One region of the Corynebacterium sp. LK2510 genome, then DNA from elsewhere that is predicted to be linked to it. Evidence: riboswitches for the same ligand, from Rfam matches in the RefSeq annotation. Region 1 holds a riboswitch; the other holds the start of a gene.
What was found. A riboswitch is a leader RNA that binds a small molecule or an ion and turns the genes downstream of it on or off. The one in region 1 is predicted to bind cyclic di-AMP.
Positions count from the first base shown of each region.

Region 2: linked by a shared signal. The riboswitch ahead of VVR41_RS05275 (resuscitation-promoting factor Rpf1 domain-containing protein) and the one ahead of VVR41_RS03830 (C40 family peptidase) in region 1 are both predicted to bind cyclic di-AMP.

Region 1 covers NZ_JAYWLR010000004.1:61,781-69,002, forward strand. The annotation lists gene VVR41_RS03810 (lysophospholipid acyltransferase family protein) at 1-50, opposite strand, end outside; gene VVR41_RS03815 (ROK family protein) at 47-1,048, opposite strand; gene VVR41_RS03820 (glycosyltransferase family 4 protein) at 1,060-2,211, opposite strand; gene VVR41_RS03825 (NlpC/P60 family protein) at 2,234-3,268, opposite strand; gene VVR41_RS03830 (C40 family peptidase) at 3,485-4,114, opposite strand; cyclic di-AMP (ydaO/yuaA leader) riboswitch at 4,126-4,325, opposite strand; gene VVR41_RS03835 (cytochrome bc complex cytochrome b subunit) at 4,702-6,342, opposite strand; gene VVR41_RS03840 (ubiquinol-cytochrome c reductase iron-sulfur subunit) at 6,342-7,222, opposite strand, start outside.
Region 2 covers NZ_JAYWLR010000006.1:102,518-109,739, reverse strand. The annotation lists gene VVR41_RS05285 (helicase-associated domain-containing protein) at 1-1,001, opposite strand, end outside; gene VVR41_RS05280 (hypothetical protein) at 1,054-1,248, shown strand; gene VVR41_RS05275 (resuscitation-promoting factor Rpf1 domain-containing protein) at 1,313-1,945, opposite strand; cyclic di-AMP (ydaO/yuaA leader) riboswitch at 1,957-2,088, opposite strand; gene VVR41_RS05270 (cold-shock protein) at 2,330-2,713, shown strand; gene VVR41_RS05265 (DUF2771 family protein) at 2,720-3,220, opposite strand; gene VVR41_RS05260 (glutaminyl-peptide cyclotransferase) at 3,231-4,034, opposite strand; gene VVR41_RS05255 (DUF3027 domain-containing protein) at 4,045-4,791, shown strand; gene VVR41_RS05250 (hypothetical protein) at 4,788-5,483, opposite strand; gene VVR41_RS05245 (NCS2 family permease) at 5,575-7,032, shown strand; gene VVR41_RS05240 (TrmH family RNA methyltransferase) at 7,034-7,222, shown strand, end outside.

The DNA of each region.
Region 1 (7,222 bases):
AGCGGCGGCCCGATAATCGCCTTAAACAGCGTGTACCACTTGTTCGTCATCGTCCATCCGCTCCTTTTCGCGCGCTGTGCCGAGCCAAATCGGCGACCCCGATCATACCTGCGTCCGGGCCCAGCTCTGCCCGCAGGACCCGCGGAAGCGGGCGGTACCCGGCGCCGACGACGTGAGACGCCATCTCTTCGCACGCGGCACCCAGGAAGATGTCCGCATCCGCACTCACCCCGCCACCGAGAACGATGAGCTCCGGGTCGAGGACATCGGCGACGATCGACAATCCGATGCCCAACCAACGCGCAAACTCACCGATCGTAGCGATACCAAGCGCGTCGCCTTCTCGCGCGGCGCACATGATCTCGTGGCCGTCGGCCCGCTTGTCCACAACGTGGCGATACAGGCCGCACTTTTCGAATCCCCCACGGCCGGCAACCTCGATCGCAGTATCGACCAGTGCCGTTCCCGAGGCGTAGCGCTCAAGGCAGCCCTGCTTGCCGCAGGAGCACACGCGGCCATCGGGAACGACGGTGAGATGGCCGAACTCGGGGGCGGTGCCGAAGGCGCCTCGGTAAATCTCCCCGCGATGCATCAGCGTCGCGCCAATACCCGTGCCAACCGCAAAGAACACCCACGTCTGCGCGTTTCGGGCCGCGCCGTACGTGTACTCGCCCCACGCCGCGGAGTTCGCATCATGCTCCAAACGCACGGGCAACTCCAGCGCCGCTTCAAGTGTGGCCTTCACCGGCGCATCGTTGCGCCACGGCAGATGGGGCGCGAAGCGCACGACCTCGCACTCGGGGTCAAGGAAACCCGCCAACGCGACACCGACGGCGTCGATAGCGAAATCGCGGCGCAGATCGGCAACGATGTCTGTGACGGCCGCCGTCAATTCCGTTTCCCTGTGCGGGGTGCGTGCGGCCCGGCGCGCCACGATGGTGCCGTCCGCGCTCACCAGCCCGGCCCGAATGCTGGTGCCCCCAATATCGAAGCCGACCGTCAAGGCTCCGGTATCGACGGGTGCATCAAGCACGGACTTTTCAAACATAGGCAGACAGTTTAGCCCTGTGGCGTGAGAACTCGGTAACACCGTCGCCCGAGCTCGTCCCAGCTGAAGTGCCGTTCCACGAACTCCCGGCCCGCCTTGCCCATCGACGTGCGACACGTGGCGTCGTTAAGCAAACCCGCGATACTTTCCACGATGTGGGCGAGGTCGCGTCCGTCGACAACGACGCCTGCCCCCTCCCCGACCGCCTCGGGTGCGCCGCCGGAATCCCCGGCGACCACGGGCACCGCACACGCCTGGGCTTCGAGGTACACAATGCCGAGGCCTTCGACATCGAGGCCACCTCCCCGGGTACGGGCGGGCATGGCGAAAACGTCTGCGGCCGCGACGAGGTCGCGCATATCAGAGCGTTCGACTGGACCGGTGAAAATGACCGCATCCCGGTCCGCGGGCTCAAGATGCCGCGCGTATCGACGCAGCGTGGTCCCGTACGACCCGGCTCCGATGATCACTAGGACAGCACCCGGGCACCGCCGGCGAATCTCCGGAAGCGCGCGGATGAGCTGGTCCTGGCCCTTGCGGGCGACCAGGCGGGATGCACAAACGATGACTGGCGCCTCGCCGAGGCCCCAGCGCTGTCTCGTCGCCAAGCGTTGCGCTGCTGTGGCTGGACGGAAGAAGTTGGTATCAACCCCGGAGGGTAGCGCCACATACTGCGTCTTCTCCCCCACGGCTGGCCGGAACCGGCCGAGCGTGTAGCGGGAGATGTAGGTGACCACGTCGGAGGAGTCCCCGATGCGCCGCAGGACACTGCGCGCGCCCGGCACCATGGACCAACCAACCTCGTGCCCGTGGGTGGTCGCAACCACCCGCCGGGCACCGGCGGAGCGTGCCGCGCTGCCCAGCACCGCCAGCGGCGCGGCGGCACCGAACCACACGGTATCCACGTCGAATTCCCGGATGATGCGCTGCATCTGCGCGCGCACGGCGGGAGTGGGCAGCAACACCTTCTGCCGCGCCCGGATCACTGTGTAGTCCACGCTCGCGTCCCACTGTGCCGCAGCGGCTGCGTCGTGAGTCGACGCGAAGACGATGAGGTTGTCTGTGCCGGCGTGGCGGACAACTTCAGCAGCGAAGTCCCTCAGGTACGACTGAATCCCGCCCACTGTGGGCGGGAAGTCATTCGTGACAAGAAGAATACTCACCTGGGTTGTCTATTGCCGGTGCTTAGTACCGGACAGCGCCTTGGATCGGCATGGAGTTCAATCCGACAACCTGGACCGGAACGCCGTAGTCGGAGGCGTGGACAACTTGACCATTGCCGATGTACATGCCCACGTGGGTGACACCCGGGTAGTAGCCGATAATGTCGCCCGGTTGGAGCTCGGAAAGAGACACCGGCGTGCCCCCAGCGAGCTGGGCCTGCGACGTCCGCGGGATGGCAGTGCCGTTCTGGGCGTACGCCCACACCATCAGGCCTGAGCAGTCGAACGCGTCGGGGCCGGAGGCACCCCAGCCGTACGGCTTTCCGAGCTGAGCCATCGCGGCGCCAACAATGCCGGCGCCAGCACCCGACAGCACTACTGCGGGCGCGGCAATCGGGTTGTCCTTGTTTTCCCAGCGAGCTCGCTGCTCCGGGGTGAGGCCGTCGACCCTGGCGACAATCTCTGCAACCTTTTGATCGAGCTCACCGCGCTCGCGCTCCAGCTTGCTGCGCTTCGCGTCGAGCTGGTTGCGTTGAAACTCGGTCTCCGCAACCGCAATGTTGGCCTCGTTGGCTTTCTCCGCGGCCTGCTCGTTTACCCGCTGCAGGTCGCTCAGCGCGCGCTCCGACTTACGGATGATCGAATCGAGGTACGCCGCACGGTCGATCAGCTTCTGCGGGTTCTCGGCCCCCAGGCTATTAATGACGAGGTCCGAACGCGTGGTCCGGTTCTGCGATGCCGCGATGCTGTTAACGGTGTCCCGCTCGAGGCCGCGGGCGATGTTAATTTCCTCCACCTCGCGCTTGGCGGCGCCGACGCGCACGCGCAGCTCCTCGAGACGCAACTCTGCAACCGCGATCTCGTCTTCCGTTTGTTTGAGTTCCTCGGCCTTGCCGGTCGCCTCATGGGAGAGAGTGTCCATCTCTGCGATCAAGGTGTCTACTTCGTCGGCTACCGCCAACGGCTGTACTCCAGAAACGATGATGGCACCACATGCCAGGGCGGTGACGGGAGTACGGAACGAACGGCCGCGAGATGCGAGGGAATGCTTGCCCACGAGCTCCTCTTTCAGGTTGCATGCTTGCCGCCAGCGACGGGACGAGCACCAGATCTTTACAAAACTGTTACCCAACTATAGCGGTCATGCCGGTGAGGTCAAGCCGTAACCTGGGTCACGCTTCGCCGCAGGTCGTCGCCCCCCCGAGTAGGACACCAACGACAACACCCACCCCGCACCGTCAGGCGTGAAGTGGGTGGAGTGGATCCAGACAGCTTAGAAACGCACTGCGGAGTGAATCGGCATCATGTTGAGGGGGCGCTCAGCAACCGGGGCACCGCTGTTGAGTGCGTCGATGATGGTGCCGTTGCCGGTGTAGATGCCGACGTGGGAGGCGCCACCGTAGAAAGCGACAATGTCGCCGGCCTGCAGCTGGTCAAGCGACACGCGCTGGCCGGCACCGGCCTGGGCCTGGGAGGTGCGCGGGATAGCCTTGCCAGCCTGGGAGTAGACCCAGGAGGTGAAGCCGGAGCAGTCGAAGGCGTTCGGGCCAGCGGCGCCGTAAACGTACGGGGAGCCAATCTTGGTGCGGGCGATCTCGACAATGCGCTGGCCGTTGGTCACCTGCGGGGCAACCTGTGCCACTGCCCCTGCAGCGTTGTAGTTAGCCTGCTGCTGACCCTGGACGTCGGCCAGGGACGGGATCCACTGGGTAACACCCGGGACGTTAGCGATGCCGGGGACGTTCTCAATGTTCGGCACTTCGAAGGAGGCGGGGCTGTTGGGCACCCGGACCTCGACGGCACCCGCAGCTGCGGGGGCGATGAGGGTGGCGCTGGCGGCAACTGCGGTTGCGGCGGCAACGTTACGGGCAACGTTGTTGGTCTGACGGCGGTGCTTAGCCACGAAAAGAGTCTCCATATCATCTCTGATGCCTACCGGGTTAGCTGTCGGGTTGGGCTTGAGAATCAGCCTTGGACTGCTCCGTGCCGCTCCTTGGCGGCATCCTCACATCCATTCACCCCAGGCGGGCCTAGGCCCTGCGGGTCCCCGGCTCCGCAGCGTCGACCTCAAAGGGTATGAAGTCGGTCTGCCGCGGATTCGGCTCATATGTTCTTGTGCGAATTGCCGACAGCTGTTTCTCATTGGCTGCCGCAATGTCTCGGTAAGATTACGAAATGGATACAGACATTGTCCAACCCGACACGCGTTATCGTCCTGTAATCAAACAGTGGCGCGCATTAGTGAAGGAAATCAGCGCCCAAGTCTCCCCAACGTTGACGCCTGAAATAACGAGTTAATCACCGCTGAGCTGCAACGTTATCCGTATGCGATTCCCGTTTTACGAAGTCGCCCCTTCGGCAATCTCGACATATAGCAAACACTGTGCGCTTGGTCACATTGCAGATCTTTGGGCCGCGATCGCAGTCCCCAGACGTGAAAAGACCCCCTCCGGAGAGGGGGTCTCAGACCGCAATTGGTGACGCTAGATATTAGTAGCGCGGGCGACCATCGCCGTAGGTGGCGTCGCGGTCGGTAGCGTCCTTCGACTGCTCGAGAGCACGCAGCGTCTCGATCTCGTCGTGGTGGTTGCGCTGCTTGGCATCCCGAACACGCTCCGTGACGCCGATCTCAGCGGACTTGAAGGCGCCGATGGTCTCGGAGTCGGCGTAGCCGAGCTGGTTGAGCTGCTTCGGCACCGGAGCGCCTGCGTACTCGAGCGGGACCGGGTGGCCGTGCTCGTCGACCGGTCCGAGCGGCTGGTGGACCTCAACGAAGGCACCGTTCGGCAGCTTCTTGATCACGCCGGTCTCGATGCCGTGCTCCAGGACCTCGCGGTCGGAGCGCTGCAGACCAATGCAGATGCGGTAGGTGATGAAGTACGCCAGCGGCGGCAGGATGATCAGGCCGATGCGGCCGAACCACGTCATCGCGTTCAAGGAGATCTCGAAGAAGTGCGCGATGTGGTCGTTGCCGCCAGAGATGGTCAGCAGCAGGAAGAACACGATGCCCATGACGCCGATACCGGTGCGCACCGGAACGTCGCGCGGACGCTGCAGGAGGTTGTGGTGGGCGTCGTCGCCGGTGACAGCCTTCTCGATGAACGGGTAGGCGAACAGCAGTGCCACGAGTGCGCCACAGAGCAGGGCCACCCAGAACGCGCCCGGGATGGTGTAGTTGCCCAGGTAGAGCTCCCACGCCGGCATGACGCGGGCAGCACCGTCCGTCCACAGCATGTAGATGTCAGGCTGGGAACCCGCGGAGACCTGCGACGGGTTGTACGGTCCGATCGTCCAGATGGCGTTGATGGTGGTCAGACCGGCCATACCTGCGAGAACACCGAAGACGATGAACATGAAGCCGATCGCCTTGATGGCGAAAACCGGCATGATGCGGATGCCGACAACGTTGTTCTCGGTGCGTCCCGGTCCCGGGAACTGGGTATGCTTCTGGAACCAGACGAGCAGGAGGTGTGCTGCGACCAATGCCAGGATGATGCCCGGCAGGATCAGCACGTGCAGGATGTAGAAGCGGTCCAGCATCAGGTCGGACGGGAAGTCGCCGCCGAAGATAGCCCAGTGCATCCAGGTGCCGATGATCGGCAGACCAACGACAATGGCGGACATAATGCGGAGGCCAACGCCGGAGAGCAGGTCGTCCGGCAGGGAGTAACCCATGAAGCCCTCGGCCATGCCGAGCAGGATCAGGGTGACACCGATGACCCAGTTCGCCTCACGCGGGCGACGGAACGCGCCGGTGAAGAAGATGCGCATCATGTGGGCGAACATCGCCATCATGAACATCAGCGCGGCCCAGTGGTGCATCTGGCGGACAAACAGGCCGCCGCGCACACCGAACGAGATATCGAGTGCCGTCGCGTAAGCGCGCGACATCTCGACGCCGTTGAGCGGCAGGTAGTCGCCGGCGTAGATGACCTTGGTGATAGAGGGGTCGAAGAACAGGGCGAGGTAGATGCCTGTCAGCAGCAGGATGATGAAGCTGTACAGCGCCATCTCGCCGAGCATGAACGACCAGTGCGTCGGGAAGACCTTGTTCAGCTGGGGCCGAAGGAATCCCGAGACCGTGTAGCGCGAATCAACGTTATCCGCGGCTTGTGCGAGTTTAGTGCTCATTAGGACTTACGCTCCCAGAATGCAGGGCCCACGGGCTCAATGAAGTTCCCGTTGGCAACGAGGTATCCGTCTTCGTCAATCGTCACAGGCAGCTGCGGCAGTGCACGGGCGGCGGGGCCGAAGACCGGCTTGCCGTAGTGCAGCGCGTCAAACTGCGACTGGTGGCACGGGCAGAGGATGCGGTTGGTCTGCGCCTCGTAGAGAGAGGTCGGGCAGCCGATGTGGGTGCAGATCTTCGAGTAGGCGTAGAAGTCGCCGTAGTGGAAGTCTTCCTGGCCTTCACGCTCAACGACGCGGCGGGCGTCCTCCGAACGCAGGCGGATCAGCATGACCGAGTTGCGCGGCCCGTGAATGGAGTGCATGTGGTTCTCATACACGTCGCGGGTCGGATCGTACTCGGCGCCGTCGTTGACGTCGTCCGGGTAGAGCGGGAACACCGTCTCCATGGACGCGGCGTCGAGATCCTCCGGGCGCATGCGCACCAGGCGGGAGACACCGGCGGTGGTGTAGTGAGAACCGGCTGCACCCTCGTGCAGCTCGGCGATCGCACCGGTGTCGCGGCCGAGGTAGACCTTGACGCCTTGATCCGCGAGGGTCCAGCCGTGGGTCCACAGGGTGCCGTCGCCGAAGTAGTTAAGCTCGTGGCGCGGGCGCCACGGGTTCTTGATCATGCCGCCGAGCGGCGCAATGATCATCAGACCCGTCAGGAGGCCAGCTGCACCGAGCAGACCCTGCATTGCTTTGCGACGGCCGAAGGTCGAGGTCTCCCAGGCGTCGTTAAGCAGGGCCGTGGTCGTGCGGCGGTCGAGCTCGCTGGAGCGGCCGTCGTGGCGGCGCTGCACCGAGATCTCCTCGGGCACGAACTTCTTCACGTACTGGA
Region 2 (7,222 bases), on a different contig from region 1:
TCGTCGGAGAGGAGACGCTGTTCCTCAGTCAGATCGGTGCGCCACGGGGACGCCGCCCAACCCGCGAGCAGGATCGCCCACTGGTCGGACTGGGACAGATCGAGCCAGTGCAGGCCGTCGCGGGTGGCGGCGAGAACGTCGCCGTCGTCTGTGACCCCGCGCCCGATCAGCCCGGCAGACTCGCCGACGGTCACGGCTAAGGCGGGGTCGAAACCGAGGGCTTTCTCCAGGCTCGCCCGCGCGCGTACGCCGACGCTGCCGTCGCGGTTCAGTGCGAGCGGGGAGGCGACAAGCAGTGTAAGCAGCTGGCGCTGCATCCTCACCGCGTCGAGTCCCTGAGCTGTCGCCGCGGTGTCCACGGCGACCTGGTCGGCCTCCCCGCGCTCGGGCGGGCGCAGCGGGTAGACCCGCGGGGACTGCCCGCGCAGCACCTCGCGCACCGGCCGCGGAAGGCGAACAGTCGACTCGTCAGCCCGCACGAGCAGGCCGAGGTCGACGAGATCCACGACGGGCCCGCTTCGTGCCGAGGTCACCCCGACGCCACCGGAGGCAGCGAGGGTGTCGAGGACCTTGCGCTGCGCGGGGGAGAGCGCGGCGATGGTCTCCTCGACACCGTCCGGGGCGTGGTCGAGGATGCGCCACCCCGGCGGCAGCGCGGCGGTCGCGCCCGGGGCGAGCCGCAGTGCCTCGTCGGGCCCGTACGCAAGACCGGCCGCGCGCAGCCGGGCTACGCTGCCAGCGACATCCAGTGGCAACTCGGCCAATTGTGTCAGTGGAACTGGGGAGAACTCCGCTCCCGCGTTGCCGGCCGTCTCGAGCACCGCGATATCGGCCGCGTTGAGGCGGCGCACCGCGCGGGCGAGGGACGCTGGCAGGGTCAGGCGCGTGGCGAAGGACGCCAGCGACGGGGGAGTGGGGAAGGTTGCGTCTGGGCGGGCGTCGATAAGCGTGCGAAGCTCATCGTCCGACATGGCGCCGAGCGCAGCAGAAAAGTCAGACATACGGGGGTAAGTTTACGTGCGTTTTCGCCACCGGCATGAAACAATGACGACTATGGCTAAAGACGTTGAGAACATCGGTCGCGCGAACCCGGCGTGGCCCACGCACACCCCCGCCCACGTGCACCCGGTAACCGAGGTCACCTCGACCCTCGCCGGAGCTTCGAGCCCCTTCGGTGACGAGCTCGTGCTCCCGCGTCCGGCCGAGGAGATCGGCTACGTGCACCCGACCACGCGCATCAACCGCTAAGGCGCTTCAACGACTTAAACCCCCGCTGGTGATCCAGCGGGGGTTTCGTCTGTGCGGCGGCTTCTTAGCGCACAGCGGTGAGAAGGGCGCCGACGTTGCCGGAGAGGGCGGCGTCGATAATCGCCTTGTTGGCCTGGTAGAACGTGTTGTAGCTGTGGCGGTTCGCGGCGTAAGAGTCGCGCACGGCGGCCGGGACCGGGATGTTGTAGGCCGCGAGCGTGGAGCTGAGCTGGTTGTAGGTGGCGTCAACTTCCGGGGAAGCCTGGACTGCCTGGACTGCAGGGGCTGCGTGAGCCGCAGGGGCCGGAGCAGCGGCGGGAACGTCGCGGTTGGTCGGCGCGGAGTTCAGACCGAGGCGGGCGGAGCAGGAGGGCCATGCGCCCCAACCCTGCTGGGCGAGGGTGCGCTCGGCGACGGCGATCTGCTGCTCGCGGGTGGCCAGGTTGGCGGTCGGGGCGTACTGGGTGCCGCCGAACGCGCGCCAGGTGGAGGCAGAGAACTGCAGTCCGCCGTGGTAGCCGTTGCCGGTGTTGATGGCCCAGTTGCCGCCGGATTCGCACTGTGCGAGTCGGTCCCAGTCGGAGTCCGGGGCGGCGGAGGCGGTCGGGGCGACAATGCCGGTGAGGGCTGCGGCCGCAGCGGTGCCGGCGAGTGCCTTGGTGGCAAAAGATGCGGTCTTCTTGGAGTGGCGTCCCATAGTGATTGTGTTCCTCTCTTCTTCAACGCCTGCGAGGTTAGCTGTCGGGTTCTGGCTGAGGCGCCAGGCCACGTGAGGTGGCTTCACCCCGTGGGGAGTGGGTCCCCCGCTTCTGTCGGTGCAGAATTCGGCGTTGCCCGGTTGGGCATGGGCGCAACTCTAGCGTTTTATAACGATTGAGTCACGCGACGGGAAAGCAGAGTTAACGGAGAGGGTGAACTGCCGCGTAGATGCGCAGCTCAGGGCGTTACGCGGCAATTGGGTGATCTGCATCACGGTGGCCTCATGGTGTCTCCGGCCGGCGCTAGGAATCCGCACCGGCGCGGAGTACCATTGTTGTTTTTGACAGACCCTATGAAAGCCCTATGAAAGCGAGGTTCACCGATGCCGATCGGAAAGGTGAAGTGGTTCGACGCGGACAAGGGGTTCGGTTTCGCCTCCAACCCCGGTGATGAGGACGTCTTTATCAGCAAGTCCGTTCTGCCCGACGGTGTTGACGAACTCGTGGCGGGCCAGCGCATCGAGTTCGATTTCGCAGCCGGACGCCGCGGCCCGCAGGCGCTGCGCGTGGCCGTCCTTGACACGCCGAAGCGCCGCGCCGTGCACCGCCGCGACCCGGAGCAGCTCGGCAGCATGCTTGCCGACGTCATGACGCTCATCGAAACCCAGGTCCAGCCCGCCCTGACGGCAGGGCGCTACCCGGAGCGCAAGGAGGCCCGCCAGGTCGCCGAGATTCTGCGCGCTGTGGCCAAGGAACTCGACGTTTAAGTCGTCTTACTCGAAGGCCACCGACCAGGTGGCAATGACGGGGATTTCCTCCCCGTCATTTTTTGTGTCGATCGCGAGCGCGGACACCTCCGCCACCACGAGGCGCGCGTCGCCGACGACGGCGTCGACCTCAGCGGTGGTGGACTCGCCAGACTGGAACACCTGCTCTGCGTTCGCCGCTGGGTCGTCGTAGACCGCGAGCAGCTTCCAGCTCGACGAGGAGATCTCGCGCGGCACGGTCACCGTGACCGCCGCGGTGTCATCGCGGGGCATCGACGGGGGCTGGCCGCCGTCGCACTGTGCGTCGAGCTCGCACACGGTGTAGACGGGGATGTCGCTTTCCGCAGCGCCGTTGACCACCTGCACGCTGACCTCGCGCACCGGGGCGACGGGTCGGTTTTTCTGCCACTCCAGGAAGAAGTACAGCACGGTGACGAGCACCGCGACTGCCGCGACTAACGCGGCGAGCAGCTTCCAGGCGGGGGTCTTCTGTGCGGGTGAACTCATGCGCGCGAGTCTATCCGGTGGGCTCGAACGTGACCCGGTAGAGGTCGGGCCAGCGCTTGCCGCTGAGATAGAACTCGTCGGTGCCCGGGATGTGGGCGATGCCGTTAAGCACGTGGTTCGGATCCGGCGTGGCGTTGTTGGGCAGCCCGGAGGCATCGATGACCGCGGTGACCTCGCCGGTGGCGGCGTCGATGCGGTAGATGTCCGTGGTGAGGAAGACGTTGGCGTAGACGTCGTCGCCGACGCACTCGAGTTCGTTCAGGCCCGTGACGGGCGAGCCGTCCAGGGTGACCTCGAAACGCTCGCGTTCGGCCAGGGTGTCGGGGTCCATCCGGCGCAGCTTGCTGGTGCCGTCGGAGAAGATGATTTCGTCCTGGCGCGAACACACGCCCCAGCCCTCGCCGTCGACGGTCACGCGGTCGAGCTCAGCCAGCGTCTCGGCGTCGCGCTTGATGGCCACACCGTCCTTCCATGTCAGCTGCCACAGGTGGTCGCCGGCGCGGGTGACACCCTCGCCGAAGAACGCCGGGTCGAGCGGTGCGTTCGCCAGTTCCTCCCCTGCGACGGTGCGGCGGTAAAGGCGCGATTCGCCGACCATCCCCGTCGCCACGTACATGCTGCCGTCGTCGGCGACTTCCAGGCCTTGGGTGAAGCTGGTCGGATCGAAGTCGAGGCGTTGCTGCACCACGGCCGTGAGTCGCTCCGGGGCTGCGTTAACGGTGTCGACAGGATCCGCGGCCGGGGCGCAGGACGCGAGGGAGGACAAGGTGGCGGCGGACAGAGGCACCGCGAGGACATGCACGTTAAGACCCATAGCCTCCATCATGCACGACGTCGCGCATAATAGGGGCGTGTCTGATAAGTCCCGTTCGTCCCGCACCAGCCCGTTGCTCGGCTCCCGCGCGGTCGCGATTGCCCGCGAAGCGCTCGAGGAGATCGCTGATGGCGAGATCGGGGAGCACATCGGCGTAGCGGGGGTGTCGCGCAATGTTGCAACGCACCGCTTCGCCGCGAGCGTGCCGGGCTACCCCGGGTGGGAATGGAACGCCGTCGTCGCCTGCGCCACGAATTCCACGTGGGTAACGGTCAACGAGGTGGCGCTCGTTCCTTCACCGACGGGTGATGCGCTCGAGGCTCCGGAATGGGTGCCCTACGCCGAGCGCCTGCGACCCGGGGACCTCGGCCCCGGGGATCTGATGGAGCCCGCGCCTGACGACGCCCGCCTGACCGACGACTCTTTCAGCCGCGACGCCGTCACCTTCCCGGGCCGCGACACTAAGAAGTTCCTCACCCGCCGCGGACTCGCGGACGCCGCCACCCGCTGGCGTACCGGTGACTACGGGCCCAACAGCGAGTTCGCCTCCCAGGCGGCGCTGCACTGCCGCAGCTGCGCTTTCTGGGTTCCCCTAGGCGAGCCTGTCGGCGACAACTTCGGCGTGTGCGTCAACGAGTTCTCCGCCGACGGCACCGTCGTCGCGGCGAGCTACGGCTGCGGCGCGCACTCGGATACAAAGGTCGCCACAGACATTGACAGCGGCGAAGCTTTCGACGACGAGAAGCCGCTGTATTAAATCGCCTGCGCCCGCGCCCAGCGCATCTTGTTGATCTCGCGGTGCGTGGGCAGGCCGCCACGATTCAAGGCGATTCGCCCGGGCACGTCCACGCCGTACTCGCGCCACGTCGTCACCAACCGCGCGCCGTGGACCGGGTCGATGAGCCACGTCTCCGCGTGCATCAGGTCGTACACGCGGAACCCCCGCGGCGCGTCTGTGACCACCGCGCCCGCTTCGCGCAGGACGTCCACGACACCGTCGAGGGCGATCGACGGCGTCGTCCGCGGGTGCCCGGAGACAGTGACCACTGGAGACTCTCCAGTGGAAATCGTGAGCAGCGGTGCGGCGATGGCCTGGGGGATGCGCGAGGAGGCGTCGATAAGCAGGCCCTCGTGGGTGCCCAGCGCGGCGAGACACGAGCGCTGCCACCCGAGGTCCGGGCCGCACACCTCGGGGTGGGTTCGTTGGTCGCGCACGGCGGTGGCGGAGAGAACCACTTCGTCGGGTAGGGGAGCCAGCGGGCGAAGCGTTAGCGAGACCACACCGTGCCCGACCTCCACAATCGCTTTGCGCGTCCCCGACACGACGGCGAGATCGACCCGCAGCCGGTTGAGATCCGCGCTCGACACCCCGAGCTCGCGCAATGCCCGCAGGTATGCAGGTGCGTCTACGACCGTGCCCTCTGAGACGGCAAAGGTGAAAACGTGCACGAAAGGTGACTCCTCCAAGTTTTGAAATTTGCCCTGTGCAGTGACACTCTGTTTCCTGACAATTTCAGACCTTGATAATAGGGAGTCGCAGGTGAGCACTACCCAATCCGCCCGACGAACCGCACCCGCGGGAGGGCTCGACCGATTTTTCCACATCACTGAGCGCGGTTCCACGGTGGCCACCGAGATCCGCGGCGGCGTGGTGACCTTCTTCGCGATGGCCTACATCGTGCTGCTCAACCCGCTCATCATCGGCACCAGCCCCGACCGCGAGGGCACCGTCCTGGGTATCCCGGAGGTGGCCGCGGTGACGGCGCTCGTCGCCGGCGTCATGAGCATCTTGTTCGGTGTCGTTGCCAAGTACCCCTTCGGTATCGCAACCGGCCTGGGCCTGAACACGCTCGTGGCCGTCACCCTTGTCGGTCAGCAGGGTTTGACCTGGCCTGAAGCCATGGGCCTGGTGGTCATCGACGGAATCATCATCTGCATCCTCGCGGTCTCCGGGTTCCGCACCGCAGTCTTCCGCGCCATCCCGGACTCGATGAAGGCCGCGATGTCGGTCGGTATCGGTATGTTCATCGCGCTCATCGGGCTTGTCGACGCCGGCTTTGTCCGCCGCATCCCCGACGCCGCCATGACCACCGTCCCGGTCCAGCTCGGCATTGGCGGATCGATCGCGTCCTGGCCGACTTTCGTCTTCATCATCGGCCTGATCATCTGTGGCTTCATGGTGGTCCGCCGCATCCCCGGCGGCCTGTTCATCGGCATCGTGGTCACCACGATCATCGCCCTGATCGTGGAGCGCATCGTCGGTGCCGGCTCGTCTGCCGACGCCCCCACCGGCTGGTCGCTGGCCGTCCCCTCCTTCCCGGATTCCCTGGGCTCGGCGCCTGACCTGTCCCTCGTTGGAAACGTCGACCTGTTCGGCGCGTTCATCCATGCGGGCGTGATCGCGTCCTCGCTGCTCGTGTTCACCCTCGTGCTGGCAAACTTCTTCGACGCGATGGGCACCATGACCGCACTCGGGCGCCAGGGCAACCTGACCGACGAGTCCGGCAACCTGCCGGGGCTCAAGCGCGCCCTGGTCGTCGAAGGTTTCGGCGCAGTGGTCGGCGGCGCGGCATCCGCGTCCTCCAATACTGTCTACGTCGACTCCTCCGCGGGCATCGCCGACGGAGCGCGCACCGGCTTGGCCAATGTGGTCACCGGCGTGCTCTTCCTGCTGGCCATGTTCTTCACCCCGCTCTACGAGATCGTTCCGATCGAGGCCGCGGCCCCGGTTCTCGTCGTCGTCGGTGCCCTGATGATGATGCAGGTCGGCGCAGTTGACTGGTCGAAGTTCTACATCGCGCTGCCGGCGTTTCTCACCATCGTGACCATGCCGTTTACCTACTCCATCGCTGACGGTATCGGAGTCGGTTTTATCTCCTTCACCCTGATGGCCGCGTTCGCAGGAAAGGCGAAGGACATCCACTGGATCATGTGGCTGATTTCCGCCCTGTTCGTCGTGTTCTTCGCGCACGGCCCGATCATGGCGGCGCTGGGCTAGTATGCGGCGCACGCTTATCGACGACCCCGCGGACCCCCGCCTCGACGACATCCGCGACCTGAAGACCTCCGACACAAAGAAGGACCTCGTCTTCGCGGAGGGCCCGCTGGTGTGTGGCCGCCTCGTCGAGTCGCGTTTCCCCGTCCGCAGCGTCATCGGCTTCGGCGGCAGGCTCGACTCCTTCCTCGCC